2 regions of the Nonomuraea angiospora genome follow, and region 2 is predicted to be linked to the other one. Evidence: riboswitches for the same ligand, from Rfam matches in the RefSeq annotation. Region 2 holds a riboswitch; the other holds the start of a gene.
The links. Region 2 has a riboswitch for thiamine pyrophosphate ahead of H4W80_RS36405 (purine-cytosine permease family protein). Riboswitches for the same ligand answer to the same signal wherever they lie in the genome.
Positions count from the first base shown of each region.

Region 1: it holds a riboswitch for thiamine pyrophosphate, as region 2 does, so the genes downstream of both, H4W80_RS54175 (FAD-dependent oxidoreductase) here and H4W80_RS36405 (purine-cytosine permease family protein) in region 2, are expected to answer to the same signal.

Region 1 covers NZ_JADBEK010000001.1:11,803,025-11,810,734, forward strand. The annotation lists gene pknB (Stk1 family PASTA domain-containing Ser/Thr kinase) at 1-110, opposite strand, end outside; gene H4W80_RS54165 (thiazole synthase) at 305-1,060, opposite strand; gene thiS (sulfur carrier protein ThiS) at 1,053-1,244, opposite strand; gene H4W80_RS54175 (FAD-dependent oxidoreductase) at 1,250-2,440, opposite strand; TPP riboswitch at 2,430-2,547, opposite strand; gene H4W80_RS54180 (NAD(P)/FAD-dependent oxidoreductase) at 2,601-3,770, shown strand; gene H4W80_RS54185 (Rv2175c family DNA-binding protein) at 3,801-4,175, shown strand; gene thiE (thiamine phosphate synthase) at 4,153-4,791, shown strand; gene H4W80_RS54195 (polyprenyl synthetase family protein) at 5,101-6,168, opposite strand; gene metF (methylenetetrahydrofolate reductase [NAD(P)H]) at 6,338-7,258, shown strand.
Region 2 covers NZ_JADBEK010000001.1:7,965,998-7,973,707, forward strand. The annotation lists gene H4W80_RS36375 (LCP family protein) at 1-324, shown strand, start outside; gene H4W80_RS36380 (GOLPH3/VPS74 family protein) at 331-987, opposite strand; gene H4W80_RS36385 (TenA family protein) at 1,011-1,616, shown strand; gene H4W80_RS36390 (Fpg/Nei family DNA glycosylase) at 1,663-2,541, shown strand; gene H4W80_RS36395 (winged helix-turn-helix transcriptional regulator) at 2,547-2,957, shown strand; gene H4W80_RS36400 (rhodanese-like domain-containing protein) at 2,954-3,277, shown strand; TPP riboswitch at 3,332-3,447, shown strand; gene H4W80_RS36405 (purine-cytosine permease family protein) at 3,438-4,769, shown strand; gene H4W80_RS36410 (methylated-DNA--[protein]-cysteine S-methyltransferase) at 4,738-5,307, opposite strand; gene H4W80_RS36415 (PAS domain-containing sensor histidine kinase) at 5,402-7,252, shown strand; gene H4W80_RS36420 (ATP-binding protein) at 7,534-7,710, shown strand, end outside.

The DNA.
Region 1 (7,710 bases), 3.8 Mb from region 2:
TCCAGCGCGAGGTAGACGGTCGCCATACCGCCCCGGGCGATCCGGCTCTCGATGCGGTAGCGCCCATCGAGGAGCCGCCCGACCAGGGGGTCCGCAGTCGTCGTATCCACCCCGCTGAGTTTACGGGCGTTTTGCCACTGGGAGGGCCTCGCCGCCCGAAACCGATGCTGAGACGTTCCCGTTGGAACGTCCCAGCTCCCCACGCGTCACTCGGGTCAGCGAGTCATCGGAACTCGGGCCGGGGGCCATCGGAACTCGGGCCGGGGATCATCGGAACTCGGGCCGGGGGCCATCGGCACTCGGGTCAGGGGGTCATCGGTGAGGACGCCTCGGCGTAGCGCCTGCGCGGGATGCGGCCCGCCAGCCGCGCCAGCCGTCCGGCCTCCACGGCCTGCTTCATGGCGAGCGCCATGAGCTCGGGCTGCTGCGCCCTGGTGACCGCCGTGGCCAGCATCACGGCGGCGCAGCCCAGCTCCATCGCCAGCGCGGCGTCGCTGGCCGTGCCGATGCCCGCGTCGAGCACCACCGGCACGGACACGGCCTCGACGATCAGCTCGATGCTGTGCGGGTTGCGGATGCCGAGGCCCGAGCCGATCGGCCCGCCCAGCGGCATCACCGCCGAGCAGCCCGCCTGTTCCAGCCGCCGCGCCAGCGCGGGGTCGTCCCCGATGTACGGCAGCACCACGAACCCGTCGGCCACCAGCCGCTCGGCCGCGTCGAACGTCTCGATCGGGTCGGGCAGCAGGGTCCGCTCGTCGGCGATGACCTCGACCTTGATCCAGTTGGTGCCGAGGGCCTCCCTGGCCAGCCGCGCCGTCAGCACGGCCTCGCCCGCCGTGAAGCAGCCCGCGGTGTTGGGGAGCACCTTGATGTCCCGCTTGCGCAGCACGTCCAGGACCGAACCCCGGGCGCTCGGGTCGAGCCGCCGGATCGCCACCGTGGTCAGCTCGGTGCCGGACGCGGCCAGGGCCTGGTCGAGCACCTCCAGCGAGGGCGCGCCGCCGGTGCCCATGATGAGCCGGGAGGAGAAGCTCTCCCCGGCGATGATCAGATCATCCACCTTGCACCGCCGTCAGAACCTCCACCCGGTCACGGTCGCTGAGCGCCGTCGTCTCCCACGAGCTCCGCGTGACCACCTCGTCGTTGACGGCCACGGCCACCCCGGTGGTGGCCGTGGTCAATGTGCGTACGGCCTGCGCCACGGTCATGCCGTCGGCCACCTCGTGCGAGGCCCCGTTGATCATCACAATCATGAAATATCCCGAAATCTCCCGGGCGAGCACATTGCCGCGAGCTCGCCCTCTTCGCCCAGCAGGATGTCCGCCGTGAGCGGCGCCAGCAGCACGCCGCCCCGGTGATGGCCGGTGGCCAGCGCCAGCCCCGGGGTGCCGCTCGGGCCGATGAGCGGCAGGTTGTCCGGCGTGCCCGGCCGCAGCCCGGCCACCACGTCGGAGACCTCCAGCTCGGTGATGCCCGGCACCAGCTCCCGGGCGTCGCGCAGCAGCTCGTAGAGCCCGCCCGCGGTCACCCTGGTGTCGAAGCCCATCTCCTCCTGGGTGGCCCCGACCACCAGCTCGCCGTCGCCCCGGGGGACGAGGTAGACCGGCGTGCCGTGCACCGTGCCCCGGACGCACCGGGTGAGCAGCGGCTGCGGCGAACGCAACCGCATGATCTGCCCCTTGACCGGCCGGACCGGCACCTCGGCCAGCCCGGCGCTCCACGCCCCGGCCGCCAGGATCACCCGATCCGCCCGCAGCTCGGCCCGCCCGTCGTCGTCGCCGGGCGGCTCCAGGCGTACCCCTGTGACCTGGCCCCCTGTGACCTGGCCCCCTGTGACCTGGCCGCCTGTGACCTGGCCCCCTGTGACCTGGCCGCCTGTGACCTGGCCGCCGTCGCGCAGCAGCTCGGCGACGCGCGCCCGTACGAGCCGGACTCCCCGCCGGTCGAGCGCGGCGAGCAGCGCCGCCGTCACGCGGCGCGGGTCCACCCAGGAGTCGCCGGCGGCCAGCAGCCCGCCCCGCACCGAGGGGGCCAGCATGGGCTCCAGCCGGCGGCACTCGCGGCCGGTCAGCCGCTGGACGGGCAGCTCCAGCTTCTCCAGGTACGCGGCCAGCTCGTCCAGCGCGGCCAGGTCGTCCGCCCCGAACGCCACGTCGAGCGTCCCCTCGGAGCGCAGGTCCAGGGCCTCGGCGCCGGGCAGCCCCGCGTCGGCGGCCAGCTCGGCGGCGAAGCCGGGCCAGCGGCGCAGCGAGGCCACGCCGAGCCGCAGCAGCGGCACCTCCGTGTAGGTGACCTCGCTGACCGGCGCCAGCATCCCCGCCGCCGCGTGTGAGGCCCCCGAGGCGGGCGCAGGGTCCACCAGCGTGACGGGCCGCCCTTCGCGGGCCAGCCGCCAGGCCAGGGAGAGGCCGACGACCCCGCCGCCCACGATCACATCCATCCGCGCTCCCTTCGCCGGCATGATCCGGATCAGGTGTCTTGCGGTCGAAGGCCCGATGGCAGCCTTCCTCTCAGCCCGGTCACGGCCGGACTCCCGCGCGTCTTACGCCCCCAGCCTACGGCCTCGCTGCGACACCCGGACACCGGCCCACGTTAGGGTCATGAACGTGAACGAAGTCGTGGTGGTGGGAGCGGGCCTGGCCGGAGTGCGCACCGTGGAGGCGCTGCGCGCACGGGGGTTCGGGGGGCGGATCACGCTGGTCGGCGAGGAGCGGCATCGCCCCTACGACCGTCCACCGCTGTCCAAGGCCGTGCTGTTCGGCGACGCCGACACCAGCTACGTCGACACCGACCTGGCCGCGCTCGACGTGGAGTTCCAGGCGGGGGTCAGTGCCAAGGCGCTGCGTAAGGGGGTCGTGGAGACCACCGAGGGCGAGCTCCGCTACGACGGGCTGGTCATCGCCACCGGCGCCGAGCCGATCAGGCTGCCCGGCGACGGCCCGCAACACGTGCTGCGCACGCTCGACGACGCCCACGAGCTCAGGGCCATGCTCGTCCCCGGCGCCCGCGTCGTGATCATCGGCGCCGGCTGGATCGGCGCGGAGGTGGCCACCGCCGCCCGCCGCGCCGGGTGCGCGGTGACCGTGATCGAGGCCGGCCCGGCGCCGCTCGCGACGGCCGTCGGCGCCGAGATCGGGGCCCGCACCCAGCGCTGGTACGACGGCATCGACCTGCGGCTCGACACCATGGTCGACTCCGTGGACGAGGGCGGCGTGCGGCTGGTGGGCGGCGAGTTCGTGGACGCCCACGTGGTGGTCACGGGCATCGGCGTGCGCCCCGCCGTCGAATGGCTCACCGGCGCCGACATCGACCTCCACAACGGCGTCGTCGTGGACGAGCACCTGCGCGCCTCCCTGCCGAACACGGTCGCCGTCGGCGACTGCGCCGCCTGGTGGTCGCGCCGCTGGCAGACCAGGCTCAGGGTCGAGCACTGGGACACCGCGCTCAACGCCCCCGAGGTGGCCGCCGCCAGCCTGCTGGGCGAGGACGTCGCGTACGATCCCGTTCCGTACTTCTGGTCGGAGCAATTCGGGCACATGGTGCAATATGCAGGTCATCATTTGGCAGGCGAGCGGCTGATCTACCGGGGCGAGCCGGAGGGCAAGTGGTCGGCCGTCTGGCTCACGGCCGACGACGCCCTGGCCGCGGTGCTCGCCGTGGACCGGCCTCGAGACCTCGTACAGGGGCGCAGAATCATCGACGCGGGACACCGTCTCGACGCGGAACGCCTGGTAGATCCAGAAGTCTCTCTACGGGATTGTGTTGTTTGAGCAAGCGCGGCATGTGGTAGTTGTGGTTTCGTGACGCTTTCTGTTGCACAGATCGACCGGGAGACCGACCAACTCGTCGACGAGTGGCTCACGCTCCCCGAAGTGGCCTCGCGCCTCGACCTTCCGATCGGGCGGGCCAAGCAACTCCTCAAGGACCATAAGCTGCTCGGCGTTCGCCGGGGGAGCGGCGGGCCGCAGGTGCCCGCGGTGTTCCTCGATGGAAAGGACGTGATGAAGGGCCTGCCCGGCACGCTGACCGTGTTGCTGGACGCCGGCTACGACGATGTCGAGTCGCTGCGCTGGCTCTTCACCCCTGACGAGTCCCTGCCCGGATCGCCCATCGAGGCGATCAAGGCCGGCCGTCATACCGAGGTCAAGCGGCGTGCCCAAGCCCTCGGTTTCTGAAGCCCGCCTCTATCTCTGCACCGACGGTCGCCGCGACCGCGGCGACCTGGCGGAGTTCCTCGACTCGGTGCTGGCCGGCGGCGTGGACATCATCCAGCTGCGGGAGAAAGGCCTGGAGGCGCGCGAAGAACTCGCGCTCCTCGAAGTCTTCCGCGACGCCTGCGACCGGCACGGCAAACTGCTGGCCGTCAACGACCGGGCGGACATCGCCTACGCCGCCCGGCCCGACGTGCTCCACCTGGGGCAGGACGACCTTCCCGTGACGGTCGCGCGAGAGATACTCGGCGACGACATCGTCATCGGACGGTCCACCCACTCCGTGGCCGAGGCTTCCGCCGCGGCAGCGGAGCCGGGCGTCGACTACTTCTGCTGCGGCCCCATCTGGCCCACGCCCACCAAGCCCGGCCGCCCGGCCCCCGGCCCGCCGCTGCTCCGGCACGCGGCCGCGCTGGAGACCTCGCGGCCGTGGTTCGGGATCGGCGGCATCGACCTCGCGAACCTGGACGAGGTGATGTCGTACGGCGTGCGCCGCGTGGTGGTCGTACGCGCGATCACGGACGCGGAGGACCCGGGTGCGGCGGCGGCGGAGTTCGCCAAGCGCCTGTCCTCCGCCTGACGACCAGGGCCCTGACCGGGGCGGCCCCCTGACCCCAGGAGGCCGCCCGACCACAGCGCGCCCTGTGACCCCACAAGCCCCCGACCGCATCGGGCCCTGTGACCCCACGAGGCCCCCACCGCATCAGGCACTGTGACCCGCATCGGGCCCTGTGACCCGCATCGGGCCCTGTGACCCCACGAGGCCCCCGACCAACGAGGCGCCCGCCACCATGCGGGCGCCTCCGAGCCGGAAGGCGAGCCGGAGGCCGGGCCCTGGGGTGGCGATCCTGCCCCTCGCCCTGCCCCGCCCCGCCCAGGTCAGGTCAGGTCAGGTCTTGCGGGAGGTGGCGGCGATGGCCAGTTCCGTCAGGGCCGCGCGGGCCTCCACCGTGATCGGCGCCTCGTTCAGCGCGGACAGCGCGTCCCCCAGATAGTCGCCGATCAGGTCCTCGCACTCCCGCAGCGCGCCCGTCTCGTCGATGATCTGCCGCAGCGTCTCCACCCCGCGCTCGTCCAGCCCGGGATCCCCCAGCAGCCGCCGGACGGTCTCCGCCGCGCCCGGGGAGGCGGCCGCCAGCGTGCGGGCCACCAGCATCGTCCGTTTGCCCTCCCGCAGGTCGTCGCCCGCGGGCTTGCCGGTCTGCGCCGGGTCGCCGAACACCCCCAGGATGTCGTCACGCAGCTGGAACGCGATCCCGACCCGCGTGCCGTAGCCCGTGCAGAGCTCGTCCATCCAGGGCTCGAGCTTGCCGCCGGCGAGCGCCAGCCCGAGCCTGAGCGGCTGCTCCACCGAGTATTTGCCGCTCTTGTACAGGGCCACTCGCAGCGCCGACTCGAACGTGTTCTCGCCGTGCGCCTGCTCCAGCAGGTCGAGGTACTGGCCGCACATCAGCTCCGTACGCATGTGGTCGTGCACGGGCTGGGCCGCCGCCAGGGACTCGGGCGGCAGGCCGCTGGTGCGCCACATCTCGCCCGACCAGATCAGCAGCAGGTTGCCCAGCAGGATCGCCGCGCCCTCGCCGAACTGCTCCGCGGACCCGTACCAGGCGGACTTCTCGTGCAGTGCCTGGAACCGGCGGTGCGCGGACGGCATGCCCCTGCGCAGGTCGCTCTTGTCCATCACGTCGTCGTGCACCAGCGCGCTGGCCTGCAGCAGCTCCAGCGAGGCCGCCGCGGTGAAGATCGCGGGCACGTCCGTGCCGCCCGCGCCGCGCCACCCCCAGTAACAGAACGCCGGACGCAGCCGCTTGCCGCCGGCCAGCAACTCGTCGGCGGCCGTACGCAGCGGCTCCAGCTCGGGGTCACCGGGGGCGGGCAGCTGCCGTTCGACGAACTCTCCGAGGGCACGCTCCACCTGTGTGCGCAGGGTGTCCATGCCAACGGCGTCAGTGGTCATGCCTTGAGACTAGTGGCCGCGTGCGGGGAATCGGATGCGCAGGTGTCCCAATAGGGGCATCCGGGGTGAGATGGACGATGATGGGCGACTCGGGCCGGTGACATGGCTGTGGCGGCAGGGGTGACATGGCCGTGACCTTGAGTCGGCGCGGTCCCTGTAACCTTGGGACATGGCGCTTGGTCGACCCTCCATCCTGCCCGATCGTGTTCCCACCGTCCGCGACATGCTCGCCGCCGGTGGCCGGTCGTTCTCCTTCGAGTTCTTCCCGCCGAAGACCGACGAGGGAGAGCGGCAGCTCTGGAAGGCGATCAGGGAGCTGGAGTCGCTGCGGCCGACGTTCGTGTCCGTGACCTACGGCGCGGGCGGCTCCACGCGCGACCGCACGGTCGACATCGTCGAGCGGATCGCCCACGACACGACGCTCACGCCCGTGGCGCACTTCACGGCGGTCAACCACTCGATCCGCGAGCTGCGCCACCTGGTGGGGCGCTTCGCCGACGCCGGGGTGCGCAACATCCTGGCCGTCCGCGGCGACCCCCCTGGCGACCCGACGGCCGAGTGGCTGCAGCACCCCGAAGGCGTCCTCTACGCCGAGGAGCTGGTGCGGCTGATCAGGCAGGCGGGCGACTTCTGCGTCGGCGTCGCCGCCTTCCCCTACAAACACCCGCGCTCGCCGTCCATCGAGAGCGACACCGAGTTCTTCGTGCGCAAGTGCGAGGCGGGCGCCGACTACGCGATCACGCAGATGTTCTTCCGCGCGGACGACTACCTGCGGCTGCGCGACCGCGTGGCGGCCAGGGGGTGCGACACGCCGATCATCCCGTGCATCATGCCGGTGACGCAGATGAGCACGATCGCGCGCTCGGAGCAACTGTCGGGAGCGCCGTTCCCGGCGGAGGTGGCGGCCCGCTTCGAGGAGGTCGCTGACGACCCGGCGGCGGTGCGGCGGCTGGGCATCGAGCATGGGGCGGAGCTGTGCCGGCGGCTGCTCGACGAGGGCGCGCCGGGCATCCACTTCATCACCTTCAACCGCTCCAGCGCCTCGCGCGAGGTCTTCCAACGCCTCGGCGCGGTGTCCGTTTCCGCCTGACCCCCGTTTTCTGCGGCTTTGCGGGAGATCGCTGAGCGCCGCCGCCCGCTGAGACCCTCCTTCTTTACGGCGGAGCACGTGCGGCGCCACCCGCCGCACGTGGCTCATGGCCTCCAGGGAGACGCCCGCTGACCCGCACGGGGTGGCCCGCCGCAACGGCGCAACGTGGGGCTCCTCGGGGGTTCAGAAGCGTTGACCATGGGCGGTCGGCAAGATCTGCCCGACGAGCACACGAACGCCGACCAACGGTCGCACGCCGCCTGGACCACCGGCCGCACACGAACGCCGACCAACGGTCGCATGCCACCTCGACCACCGGCCGCACACCAACGCCGACCACCGGTCGCACACCAACGCCGACCACCGGTCGCACACCAACGCCGACCACCGGTCGCACACCAACGCCGACCACCGGTCGCACACCAACGCCGACCACCGGTCGCACGCCATTC
Region 2 (7,710 bases):
CGGCAGCGGCAGTTCCTGGGCGCGGTCGTGAAGAAGGCGGCCAGCCCCGGCGTGCTGATCAACCCGTTCACGTCGATCCCGCTGGCGATGAGCGCCACCGACGCGGTCTCGGTCGACGGCGGCACGGGCGCCTTCGACCTGCTGTCGCTGGGGCTGGCGATGGGCGACAGCCCCGTGACGACGGTGGTCCCCTTCGGCGGCACCGAGCGGCTGGCGGACGGCGGCGACGCGATCAAGTCGGACCGGCCCAAGGCGCTGGCCCTCTTCAACGCCCTGAAGGCGGACAAGGCGGTGCCGAAGGACGTCATCGACACCGGCAACTAGCGCGGCTCACCCGGTCGTGGTGGTCGTCGCGGCGACGGTCGCCGCGGTGATCGTCGTGATCATGACCGCGTTGATGGCGGCGATGGTCTGGGCGACCGCGTCGGCCGTCCAGGCACCTTCCGCGATCTCCTTGACGCGCTTCCTGCTCGCCTCGGGGAAGGCCTTGCGGTCGAGCTTGGCCGCGTGCGCGATGGCGATCAGGACGGCCGTGCGGGCGTCGGGGTCGGCGCCCGCCAGCGCGCCGGCCACCCGGTCCCTGACCGCGGCCTCCACGTCGGGGCTGGCCTCGGGCCAGCGCGTCGTGGGGAAGACGCCCAGCACCTTGCCGCGCTGCTCGGTCAGCACGCCCGACTCCGCCAGCCTGGTGAGCAGGCGCCTGCGCAGCTTGGCCGACTGCAGCCGCTGGACCCACCAGGCGGGCTTGCGCTCCTTGCCCTCCTCGGCGATGCGGGCCAGCGTGGCGTCCAGCTCGGAGTCGCCGAGGGGGGACGGGTCCGTGACCGTCACCTTCTTGTCCGACAGCTCCAGCCGGCCGTTGACGGCCAGCTCGGCGAGGAGCGCGCCGGCGAGGGCCGGGTCGAGCTGGGTGCCGGCGACGAGCGGCGTGCCCTTCTCGTCGTGGAGGGCGAGCAGGAGCAGCTCTTCGGCGATCGTCACAGTCATGCTTCGACACTAACCTCCCAGCCATGACTATCTCGGAGAAGTTGCACGCGGTCGGCCGCCCGCTGCTGCGGGCGCAGCTCGAGCATCCGACCGTGGCCGGCATCGCGCGTGGCGACCTGCCCGAGCCGGTGTTCAGGTCGTGGCTGGAGCAGGACTACCTGTTCCTGCTCGACTACGTACGGGTGTTCGCGCGGCTGGCCTGGCAGGCGCCCGACGGGCATCTGGGTGACCTGGTGGACCTGGCGCACACCACGTACCACGACGAGTTGAGGCTGCACAGGTCGTTGTCGGCGGAGTTCGGCGCCGATCTGGAGGGGGCGGTGAAGGGGCCGGCGTGCGTGACGTACACGGCGTTCCTGCTGGAGTCGGCGGCGTCGTACGGGGAGGGGTTGGCGGCGCTTTATCCGTGTATGTGGGGATATTCGAGTCTCGGACAGATATTGGCGGAAAATTCGCCTGCTGAGTCGAGATATCGGGCGTGGGTGGACACGTACGCGGATCCGGCGTTCGCGGCGCTCACCGCGCGGATCGCGCAGATGATCGACGAGGCCGCGCCGGACCCGGCGCGGGCCGAGGAGCTGTTCGCCGAGGGGATGGCGCACGAGCTGGCCTTCTGGAGCGTGCCGTAGCCGTCCACAGGCTGTGGACGGCCGGACGCGCACGTACCCTGGGGACATGCCGGAACTTCCCGAAGTGGAGTCGCTCACCCATTTCCTGCGCGAACGCGCCGTGGGCCGCACGGTCCTGGGTGTCGACGTGGTGGCCATCCAGGCGCTCAAGACGTTCGACCCGCCGGTGACCGCGCTCGGCGGGCTGACGATCACCGGCGTGGCGCGGCACGGCAAGTTCCTCGACCTCGACTGCGACGGCCTCCACCTGGTCATCCACCTGGCCCGGGCGGGGTGGCTGCGCTGGCGCGACGACCTGTCGGGCGCCAAGCCCGTACGTCCAGGCAAGGGTCCGCTCGCGGTACGGGTCCGGCTGGCGCCCGACGAGGAGGGCCTGGCGCCCGGGTTCGAGCTGACGGAGGCCGGCACGCAGAAGCGCCTGGCCGTCTACGTCACCAAGAACCCGGACGACGTCCCCGGCGTCGCCGCCCTCGGCCCCGACCCCCTCGACGAGTCCTTCACCGTCGACGCGCTCAAGCGCATCGTGGGCGGCAACCGCACCCAGATCAAGGGGCTGCTGCGCGACCAGAAGATCATCGCCGGCATCGGGAACGCGTACTCGGACGAGGTGCTGCACGCGGCCAGGATGTCCCCGTTCAAGATCGCGGCCACGCTGACGGACGCGCAGATCGCCGACCTGCACGAGGCCATCGTGACCACGCTGGCGGAGGCGGTGGAGCGGGCGCAGGGGCTGGCGGCCAAGGACCTCAAGGCGGAGAAGAAGTCGGGACTGCGGGTCCACAACCGGGCCGGGCAGCCGTGCGACGTCTGCGGCGACACGATCCGCGAGGTGTCGTTCGCGGACTCCTCGCTGCAGTACTGCCCCACCTGCCAGACCGGCGGCAAGCCCCTCGCCGACCGCCGGCTGTCCCGCCTTCTCAAATGAGCGAGATGGAAGAAGGCACTGTGGAACCGCTCGACGACTACGACGTGCGCCAGTGGGACACGCGCGAGGACTGCGAGGTGCGCCAGATCCTCGACCGCATCGCCGACAAGTGGTCGCTGCTCGTGATCGCCCTGCTCGACTGCCAGAGCCTGCGCTTCACCCAGCTCCGCCGCGAGATCGACGGCGTCAGCCAGCGCATGCTCAGCGTGACCCTGCGCCAGCTGGAGCGCGACGGCCTGGTCAGCCGCACCGTCCATCCCGTCGTGCCGCCCAGGGTGGACTACGCGCTCACACCGCTCGGCCGCACGCTGCACGAGACCATCAAGTCGCTGGTCACCTGGACGGAGACGCACCAGGAGGAGATCGCCGCGGCGCGTGCGGCCTACGACGCCAGGCGCGAGATGATGGAGTCATGACCGTTCCTGAGATCGAGGCCAGTGCCGTTCCGGCAGACGCTTACCTGCTCGACGTCCGTGAGCAGGACGAATGGGTCGCGGGGCACGCCCCTGAGGCCGTGCACATCCCCATGACGCAGATTCAGGGGCGGGTGGACGAGGTGCCCGGCGACCGCACGGTCTACGTCGTCTGCCGGGTGGGCGGCCGGTCCCTGCAGGTCGCGGCCTGGCTCAACCAGCTCGGGCGCGACGCCGTCAACGTCGGCGGCGGCATGCAGTCGTGGGAGTTCGCGCGCCGCCCGATGGTCAGCGAGACCGGGCAGCAGCCTTTCGTGGCGTAGAAAGACCCCCTGTGGCGGTTTCGCCGCCACTGAGGCATGATGAGGGCGCCAACTGCAGATCGTCGCGGGAGCTCGGGGTGTGCCGGGCTGAGAGGGCAGTCATAGATCCGCTGCCGACCGCCTGAACCTGTCCGGGTAATGCCGGCGTAGGGAGTGTGCGATGACGCATGTCGTCGACGAAGTTCCGCTGACTCTCGAAGGCAGGCCGCCGAAGACCCTGGGCGTGCTCGATCAGGGTGCGCTCTGGGCGAACCTCGGAGTCAGCCTCCTCGGCTTCTCCGGCGCGCTGCTCCTGCTCAACCCCGTGCCAGGCGCTCCGCTCAGCCTGACCGCCGCGCTCCTCGCGACCGTGGTCGGCAGCCTGATCGGCACCGCCATGGTGGGCCTGTCCGCCGTCCCCGGCACCCAGACGGGGCAGCCCGCGATGGTGCTGCTGCGGGGCCTGTTCGGGGCGCGGATCTCGTACGTCCCCACGGTCCTGAACATCGTCCAGATGCTCGGCTGGGCCGCGTTCGAGCTGTGGGTGATCGCCAAGGCGGCCAGCGCCATCTTCGGCGCCGTGCCGTACCAGGTGTGGGTGATCGCGGCGGGGGTGCTGACCACCGCGCTCACGATCTGGCCGCTCGGGTCCGTCAGGCTGCTGCGGCGGTACGTCACCATCGGCGTGATCGTGTCGATGGTCTGGTTCGCCTGGTTCTTCCTGACCAGGGCGCCCGCGCAGACCGGCGGGTCCTGGACGGCGTTCGCCCCGGCGGTGGACTACGTGATCGCGCTGTCGGTGTCGTGGGTGCCGATGGCGGCCGACTTCGCCCGGCACTCCAGGTCGAGCAGGGCCGCGTTCACCGGTGTGGTCGGCGGCTACACGCTGGCCCAGGTCGCCTGCCTGGGCCTGGGCGTGTTCGCGGTGGCCGTGGCCGGGGCCGACAAGGTGGCGGCCGACGGGACGTCGGTGTTCGGCGCGTTCGTGGCGGTGCCGCTGGGCGCGCTGTTCTTCGCGATCCTGGTGCTGCGGGAGACCGACCAGTCGTTCGCCAACGTCTACTCCACCACGGTCTCGCTGCAGAACCTGATGCCGCGGGTCGACCGGCGCCTGTTCTCCGTCGCCATCGGCGTGCTGAGCGTCACGATCGCCCTGGTCGTGGACGTCAACTCGTACGGGGCGTTCCTGGGGGTGATCGGGGCGGTGTTCGTGCCGATGTTCGCGGTGCTGGCCGTGGACTACTTCGTGCTCGGCGGCTCGCGGAGCTGGAACACCGCGGAGAACGCGCCCTCGCGCTGGTCGCGGCTGGTGCCGTGGGCCCTCGGCTTCGTGGCGTACTGGCTGACGACCTCCACGCCCACGGTCGGGCCGTGGGACGGCTTCTGGCAGCAGGTCCGCGACGCCATCGGCTTCACCCGGCAGCCGTGGATGAACGGGGCGCTCGGCGCGGCCGTCGTGGCCGTGCTGGTCACCCTGCTGATCAGCTGGTCGACGCGCGCTTTTCGACGTTGAGCAGGTGCTGCTTGGCGGCCGCGCCGCCCGCGTAGTCGCCGAGCGCGCCGTCCTCGCGCACCACGCGGTGGCACGGCACGATCACGCACACGGGGTTGGAGGCCAGCGCGTTGCCGATCGCCCGCAGCGCGCGGGGCCTGCCGATGCTCGCGCCGATCTCCTCCAGCGTCGTGGTGGTGCCGTACTGGACCGCTATCGTCTTCTGCAGCACCGTGCGGGCGAAGGATGTCGCCAGCGTCAGGTCGACGGGCGTGGCGAACGCGCGCAGGCGGCCCGAGAAGTAGGCGTCCAGCTCCCTGCGCACCGGGTCGAGCCGGCGCGGATCCGGCCCGATGAAGCTGCCCACGTGCCTGGTGACCAGCTCGTACACCGCGTTTTCCGGCTCGAAGCTGCACGCCGCGATGCCCTTGCCGGTGACCGCGAGCACCAGCCTTCCGACGGCCCCGTCATAGGTGCCGAACGCGATGTCAGGATGTGTCTCACCTCGATAGGTGCTGGAGGTCACGCGCAACAGGGCATCGAGATCGCCGCTCGACATGCCACCAGCCTCCCTGCCGCCGAGAATCACCGTGACCGCAGCGTATCGGACGGATCGCCCGACGCACTCACCACGCCACGTGCACTATGGAGGAGTGGGGGACGAATGGGCCGGTAGTGACGACGAGATAGCTCGCGCTGCCCTCGCCGGTTCGCCCAACGCCGTCGTGGTCGTCGACCGTGATCAGAGCGTACTGGTCTGGAACGAGGCGGCCGAGCGGCTGTTCGGGTGGACGGCGGAGGAGATGCTCGGGCGCCGGGCGCCGATCGTGCCGGGCGAGCTGACCGCCGAGCACAACGCCGTGCTCGAACGCGTGCGCACCGGCGGCCAGGTCTCGGTCCGCACCAAGCGCTTACGCGACGACGGGACCGTGCTCGACGTGCGCGTCGACATCAGCGCGCTGCGGCTGGGCAGCTCCGTGGCCGGGTACGTCTGCGTGCACCACCTCGCGCGGGCCGACCAGGTGGCCAAGGACCGCATGGCGCGCCGGGCCAGGCTGGTGCGCCGGCTCACCGACGTGGTCGGCGACATCAACTCCGAGCTGGAGCTGTCGGCCGTGCTCGACCGGATCTCGGCCAGCCTCACGGAGCTCACAGGGGCCGACGCGGGCGGGTTCGTGCTGATCGAGGGCGAGCGGTTACGGCTGGTCAGCACGTACCAGCTGCCGGAGGCCATCAGGGGCACCACCACGGACCTGCGTACGAGCCTCGTCGACAAGCTCTTACGCACCGGCAAGACCGTCATGCTGGAGTCCAACGGGCTCGAGGACCTGGTCTGGGCCCGGCTGAAGGGGCTGCACACGATCGCGCTGGGCCTGGCCGCCGTCGGAGGGCGCCCGTACGGGGCCCTGTACGCGCTGTTCGCCCAGAGCACACCCGGGCACCTCGAACTGGAGCTGCTGGAGCTCCTGGCCGGCCACGCGGGCATCGCCGTCGGCAACGCGGTGGCCTACCAGGAGGCGGTCCGGCAGCGGGCGCACGAGCAGGCCGTCTTCGACGCCAGCGCCGACGGCATCGCCGTGCTCGACGGATCGGGGCGGGTCGTCCGGTGGAACCCGGCCGCCGCCGAGCTCACCGCGTTCCCGGCCGAGGCCGTCATCGGCGGGCCGCCGCCGTTCCCGCTGCCCAAGCCGGGCGAGAAGGTCACGTTCCAGATGGAGACCGGGCGGTGGCTGGACGTGGTGAGCGCGCGGATCGAGGAGACCGGCGAGGTGGTCATCGACTTCCGCGACGTCACCACGGCCAAGGAGCTCGAGGAGGCCAAGGACCTGTTCCTGGCCACGACCAGCCACGAGCTGCGTACGCCGATCACGATCGTGCGCGGGTTCGCCAGCACGCTCGACCGGCGCTGGGACAAGATGAGCGACCCGGAGCGCCGCTCGGCCGTGCACACGATCGCCGAGCGGGCCAGGTCGCTGGGCGAGCTCATGGACCACCTGCTGCTCGGGGCCAGGGCGGGGGCCGACGAGCTCAAGGTGCGGATCGAGGAGTTCGACCTGGCCGAGCGGATCGACGCGGCCACGCTCGGGCTGCCCGCGCTGTCGGACAAGCACCGGGTCGAGGTCGTCATCCAGGACGGGCTGCCGAACGTGCTGGGGGACGCCCTGGCCACGGACATCGTGCTGGGGCAGCTGCTGGAGAACGCGTTCAAGTACTCGCCCAAGGGCGGGCTGATCAGCGTGGAGGCCTGGCCCGAGGCCGGCAACGTCGTCGTGGTCGTGGACGATGAGGGGGTCGGTATCGCCCCGACTGACCGAGAGCGGATCTTTGAGAGGTTCGTCCAGGTGGACAGCGGCGACCGGAGACGGTTTGGTGGAGTGGGGCTCGGTCTCTACATAGTCCGCAGCCTCGCCAGGGCCCAAGGCGGAGACGTGAGCGCGCACCCGAGACCCGGAGGCGGCACACGAATGCGTCTCGAGCTGCGAGCGGCGGGTCTGAGCGAGTGAGCCGCCTCACGAAGTGAGGCCATGAGCTGCGAGGGAAGGCGGCGGGTCTGAGCGAGCGAGCCGCCTCACGAAGTGAGGCCATGAGCACGACCATCCGGGGGCTAGTTTCACTATCGGATCCGACACACCGAGGCGGTAACGAGGTGGTCACAGTTGAGCTGATCTATCGTCCAATGTGTACAAGCTGTGATCGAGATGCGGTTTCTGGGATCGAGTAACGGGGCATTTCGGTCGTACCGGGGAGTGTTCCCGCGGGGGGCACAGGGAACGGGGAGGTGGGTGTGTCAAGCGTGGTGCTGCTGCCGTACGCGCCGTCCAGCGTCGCCGTCGCCCGCCAGCGCCTGAGCACTGAGCTGCAGGACAGCGGGGTTTTTTCGACAGCGATCGACGACGCGGTGCTCGTGGTGAGCGAGCTGCTGAGCAACGCGCTGAGGCACGCGCATCCCCTTCCGTCGGGG